2 regions of the Periweissella cryptocerci genome follow, and region 2 is predicted to be linked to the other one. Evidence: predicted binding sites of a transcription regulator. Region 2 holds the regulator's gene; the other holds the start of a gene.
What was found. The regulator LexA, encoded in region 2, represses DNA repair genes until DNA is damaged. The targets are predictions, from matches to a motif close to CNAACANNTGTTNG.

Region 1: the regulator LexA is predicted to act here: its motif matches at 1,489-1,502, upstream of dinB (DNA polymerase IV).

What each region holds. Positions count from the first base shown of each region.
Region 1 covers NZ_CP037940.1:2,300,468-2,303,660, forward strand. Annotated here, with positions in the region: gene tgt (tRNA guanosine(34) transglycosylase Tgt) at 1-449, shown strand, start outside; gene yajC (preprotein translocase subunit YajC) at 603-965, shown strand; gene dinB (DNA polymerase IV) at 1,629-2,756, shown strand; gene EQG49_RS10080 (DHH family phosphoesterase) at 2,896-3,193, shown strand, end outside.
Region 2 covers NZ_CP037940.1:464,192-467,384, forward strand. Annotated here, with positions in the region: gene EQG49_RS02075 (tRNA1(Val) (adenine(37)-N6)-methyltransferase) at 1-75, opposite strand, end outside; gene EQG49_RS02080 (lysophospholipid acyltransferase family protein) at 162-806, shown strand; gene EQG49_RS02085 (YneF family protein) at 885-1,100, opposite strand; gene EQG49_RS02090 (DUF896 domain-containing protein) at 1,166-1,405, opposite strand; gene lexA (transcriptional repressor LexA) at 1,427-2,056, opposite strand; gene EQG49_RS02100 (hypothetical protein) at 2,198-2,554, opposite strand.

The DNA.
Region 1 (3,193 bases), 1.2 Mb from region 2:
TCCTTGATTTCACCACGCCACTTTTACCTGCTGATAAGCCACGTTATTTGATGGGGGTTGGCTCGGCTGATTCCTTGATTGATGGTGCCATGCGTGGGATTGATATGTTTGACTGTGTTTTGCCAACGCGGATTGCGCGTAAAGGAACTTTGATGACCCACCATGGTCGCTTAGTTGTTAAGAACGGTAAGTATAAGGCTGATTTCCGGCCAATCGACGATGAATGTGATTGCTATGTGTGCCAAAACTATACCCGTGCGTACTTACGGCATTTGTTTAACGCAAATGAATTGCATGGGCAAAACTTGGCGTCATATCATAATTTGTACTTCTTGTTGAAAATGATGGAAGATTTACGGACGGCGATTGCCAATGACCAAGTCCTAGAATTCCGTGAAATGGTCTTTGCCCAATATGGCTTTGATCAAGTAAATGCGCGAAATTTCTAAAAATGTCCAATTCAAGCCGTTTCGCTTGACTTAAATTGTGAATTTCCTGTGAATATCACGACATGGCGCGGTTTTTACGGTACAATATTAGTTATAGAAAAATGCTGGTAATGCAATACAGCTGAAAAAGGAGTACTAACAACTATGGGTACAATGCAAATTATTATTATGGTCGTCTTGTTTGGTGGAATGTTCTTCATGATGAACCGCTCACAAAAGAAGCAACGTGATGCCCGCACACAAATGGTCGACAACATGCAACCAGGCGCGCGCGTAGTGACAATTGGTCGCATGCACGGTGTCGTTGAATCAGTAAATAAGGCCGACAAGACCTTTGTACTTGACGCTGATGGTGTTTATTTCACCTTCGACCTTGACGGTGTAGCTCGCGTTGTACCTGCTGAATCATCAGTAGAAGCTGCAACAACTGACGAACCAGTTGAAGTTGATGCCGAAATCACTGACGTCGACACAGACGCTACTAGCGATATCGCTAGTGGTGAAGACAACAAGTAAGCATAATTAAAGGATTACAAACTTAATGTTTGTGGTCCTTTTTATTTTGTGTTGGCTTCAAAGCACCACGGCTCTATTTCGTATGACGTGGGATTGAATAGACCTGGCCACTACGTGCCGGTAAATTACTTGGCGCACCACGCTAGAAGCAGCCTCCCAAGCCAAAGTGCGGTCTTGAGAAGTTCGGATAAGCTGGGAGTCTAAGGAATAAATTCCTAAGACTCCTCATCTTATCCTCAGCGGAAATATGTGCTGCACACATATTCCCCCAGTCGCAGTGTAAAGGCTACGCCCGCCAAGTAATTTACCGGCACTCCGTTAGTTAGGTATAATGCTCCAACTAGTGAATACAATTACCATTCACAGACCTCAGTAGTATGGAAAATACAGTGACAATATAACCTGAGTAATTCGATGATTGAAGAGTACAGAAACGACAATCCTGCGCTAGAATAAATAGAACATTTATGTCGTGTTGCATCGCAGCGTCGGCTTTAAAGCAACACGATGGTTAGATAAAAACCGAACAAGTGTTTTAAAAATGGGTTAAATGCGTTAAAATTATTAAGCATGATTAAGGCAACTAATGGAGTCGCTTTTTTCAGATTCTTGGCTAGCTGAGCCAAACAATACATAAATATCTGAATTGAAGGGCGAACTTAGATGGAAATTCCTTTACATATTGATACAAGCCGGAAGATTATTCATGTTGATATGGATGCATTTTATGCGCAAATTGAAATGCGTGATGATCCAAGTCTCAGAGATAAGCCGTTGATTTTAGCACGGGATCCCAAACTAACCGGTGGACGAGGGGTCGTGGCGACGGCCAATTATGTTGCCCGTGAACTTGGCGTACACTCAGCCATGAGTTCAGCTGAGGCAAAAAAGCTCGCACCAAATGGTATTTTTTTAACGCCAAACTTTGATAAGTATCGGGAAGCCTCGGCCCAAGTTCATGAAATTTTTCATGAATATACGGATATTGTCGAACCGATTGCTTTTGATGAAGCGTACTTGGATGTGACTGAGAATAAGAAACACATCGAGAGTGCCGTGGAATTAGCGCATGAGTTACAGCAAGAAATCTGGGCAAAACTGCACCTAACTAGTTCAACTGGGGTGAGTTATAACAAGTTTATCGCAAAGTTAGCTTCGGAATATAATAAACCAGCGGGAGCAACATTTGTCCTACCTGGTGATGCGGTGGCGTTTTTAAGTCAGCTACCGATTGAAGATTTTCGTGGCGTTGGTAAAAAGACCGTGCCAATAATGCACGAGTTAGGGATTATGACTGGGGCTGATTTATTGAAACGCTCAGAAAGTGAGTTGATGCAAAAATTTGGTAAGTTAGGCTACCAATTGTATCGACGTGTTCGTGGGAGTGATGATCGACCTGTCGAATGGCAACGTGAACGCAAGTCAATTGGTAAGGAAGAAACGTTTAATCACGAATTAGCTACCCAACAAGCGGTGGATACCGAATTTAAAATCATTGTGGAAAAACTAGTGGCAAGTTTAAAACGCCATCAACGACATGGTAAAACACTCGTGGTGAAAGTCCGCTATAGTGATTTTGAAACCGTAACTAAACGGGTGACACAGACTGATTTCTATCCCGTTGATGTGGCGCAAATTTTATTCGCAGCGCAAGGAATATTTGAAGAAATTGGGGGCATTGAAAAGCCAATTCGATTACTAGGGGTGACAATGACGACCCTCGCACCCCTTGAATTTGAAAATATTAGCTTACCACTTTTTGAACGAAATGATAGAAATCTTGAAAACTAGCGCAAAATTCCCATTGAAACGCCCGAAGTAGCGTAAAATAGGGTATACTAATTGCTTAGTGTGCTCATTGGTTACTATTGATTCCTAAGTGTTTGGAATTTAAGTAGCAGAGAACCGTATTATAGAAAAGAGAAATCGCATGACCGTGCAAGAACAAATAATTGCTAAAATCCAAGAATACGATACGATTATCATTCATCGCCACCAACGACCAGATCCTGATGCTTTTGGTTCACAAGTTGGTTTAGCTGAAGTAATCCGTAATTCTTTCCCAGATAAGAAAGTTTATACCGTCGGGAAAACAGTGCCTGGTTTGGCATGGATTGCCCAAATGGATGAAATTCCTGATGAAGCGTACGATGACGCGCTCGTCATTATTACCGATACTGCCAACGCACCGCGAATTGATGACCGTCGCTTCGATTACGGTGTTGAAA
Region 2 (3,193 bases):
ACTTTGAATTATTTTGACATCTTTACTATATAATTGATCAATCCGTTCGTCCGCATTTAATTTAATTTCTGCCATCTGATATTATTCCTTACTTGCTTTACTACCTGAAATTTTGCATACTTAACGTTAAATATGAATTACTTTTAAAAAGGAGTGTGAATATGCTTTATTCATTTTTGCGCGGTTTTGCTCGCGCCCTGTTATATATTATCAATGGAAAACCTCAAATTCGCAACTACGATAAATTACCCGAAGGTACTTATATCTTAGCCGGTCCACACCGGACTTGGTGGGATCCAATTTACTTTGCGTTAGCCGCGGCTCCATTGAAATTTAGTTTCATGGCTAAAATCGAATTATTCAAGAACCCCATCCTAAAATGGATTCTCGTTGGCGCTAATGCCTTCCCCGTTGACCGAGCTAATCCTGGTCCATCAGTGATTAAAACTCCCGTCAAGAACTTGAAAAGCGGCGATCTCGGCTTGATTATCTTCCCTAGTGGTTCGCGTCACAGTAACGACATCAAGTCTGGTGCCATGATGATTGCGAAATTATCTGGCAAACCAATCGTGCCCATTGTCTATCAAGGACCTTTGACATTTGGCGGCCTGTTCAAGCGTAACAACGTTGAGTTGAACTTTGGTGATCCCATTTACATCGATCGCCGTGACAAATTAACGGAAGCGCGCGTCGAAGAAATCGGAGCTCAAATGCAAACCGCCTTTGACGCCTTGGATAAAGAGCTGAATCCGGATTTCGTTTACGTTGACCAACACCCCGAAAAAGCGAAAATCCCCGAAGAATAACTGGTTACGTACCATGTTAACCACACGCATATTATAAATAAAAAGCCATGACTTAGCGTCGTGGCTTTTTTATTTATCTTACTTGTTGTTACGCATAGATGCCATAACTTGGTTCAAACGCTTTTGTGAAGGTGTTTGACCCATTGAAATCATCATTGAGCGAATCATGTCTTCGGAAATTGGTGGGTTCTTCTTCAAGTAAGTTTCCATATACTTACGAGCAATGAAGAAGCCAGCAACTAAACCGACAATCAAAGCAACGACAATTAATACGATTGCGAGCGCTGTATTCATGTCTTTTCTCCTACATTTTAAAGTTCATATTCTAGTTTACTTTATTCTAACACAGAAAAAAAGGGCTAATCGTCCCGTAGCCCTTTCTTTCGTTGAATTTCACGTACTTTTTCAGGGGTAACTTCTTTGCCGTTATCGTCGAAGACTTGCATCATTTCAACTTGTGAACGGAAAGACTTCCGAAAGTTTTCCAAAAACTCTTCACGCAATGCTTGCCGTTCCAGTTCTTCACCTTCAGTTAAGCCTTCTTTTTTACGTTTTGCACCTAATTCGTTAATTCGTTGGCGTAACTTTTCTGCTTCCAAAGTCAGGACCTCCTATTGTTATTAATAGACTGAATTCCGGTATAAGCCAACCACTTTACCTAAAACCGTGACATCCGTCAAAATAATTGGCGCCATCGTGTCGTTTTCCGGTTGTAAGCGGAAGTGATCACTTTCCTTGAAGAAGCGCTTAACAGTTGCTTCATCCGTGTCGGTCATTGCGACCACAATATCACCATTATCAGCATGATCTTGCTTACGGACGATGACCTTATCACCATCGAGAATACCAATATTAATCATTGATGTTCCCCGCACGTTGAGCATGAATAAATCGCCATCATACGCTTCTAAATCACTAGGCAATGGAAAGAACTCATTCGTCCGTTCTTCAACGGCCAAGATTGGTTCCCCTGCCGTAACGACCCCTAAGACCGGAATCTTACCTGGCGTTGCTGAAACCCCAAGCATTTCAAGGCCTGGTGGTGTGATTTCAATCGCCCGGGGTTTTGTTGGATCCTTTTTTAAGTAACCCTTTTTTTGTAGGCGGTCAATATGGCCATGGACCGTTGATGTTGATGATAAGCCGACCGCTTCACCAATTTCACGGACTGTTGGCGGATAACCTTTTTGTGATTGCTTCTCATAAATAAATCGAAGCACTTCCATTTGTTTGCTTTCGCCGCGTACCATGCGATCACCTCTTTCACTGTTTTCAGTTCATCTATTATTTATAGTATACCGAATAGTGAAGAACATTTCAAACGAACGTTCGTTATTTGTTCGATATTTTTTGCATAAACAGCTAATACTCGTTCTAAAATTACGAACACGTTAGCTTTCAGCGTCCTCAAGTACGTAATCGCTGTAGTAAGTCTCGATAAATTGTTCGAGGTTCATTGGCTTAGCTGGCAAAATTTGGCGACTATTAACTTCTGGGTTCCCCGTAAAGGTAATTTCATCAATTAATTCATAAACATCAATCACTTTGCCAACAACATCATACACTTTTTGCCCGTCTTCTTCATACGCTGGACTAAGTTGTGTCTTTTCGGCTAATTCCCGCAAGTAAGCCACGTCTTCAGCCTGTGTTTCATCTAAATCTGCCAAAAAAGTAATGACATCAAAAAACGGTTCTGGTTCATTGCCAACCATCGATTGCGTCACAATCGTAACTGCGTGTGTACTCATAAATTTTTCCTCTTCTTTTTAAATGTTGCTTCTATAGTTTCCAGCGTGGTGCGCTAAGTGATTTACTATTTATTCTAGCGCGGGATTTGGATATGTGTCTCAGTTCGATTCCCACTACGAGGCTGGAACCAGTCTGGACACCGTGATGGAAGACAAGCATTTGAAGCCACAGTGCGGTCTTCAAATGTTTGCGAAGCTTGGTTCGCTAACGCGGTAACCATCTTCACAAATCCATAATCAGTAACCAAACCCGTTACTGATTATGCCATCACGGTGCGAGCTAAAGTCCAGCCTCTTCGTTAATTTGAGTAGGCAGTCTGACTAGTAATATGCCCTAATCCTTGTCGCTGCAAGTTTAGCAGTAATCAATAATTCCACACTTATCTAGCGGAGTGACTGAAAATCACTTTGTGGCCGGCAGGCTTTACACCGAAATGGGACGTGACACCACGTGTCGGGTTTGTCGCTGAGGGTAGAGCCGACCGGGCCTTATTTGTCCAGCGTAGCTACAAATGTGAGCAGTCTTTTGGCTTTAGCCATTAGACTGCCAGCTATCCCGAATTGCCCAAGACAGACATCCAGCCTGCAAGGCTAATCTAATCGCGTTAGGATTAGATTCAGTATTTTGTGCAACAAAAT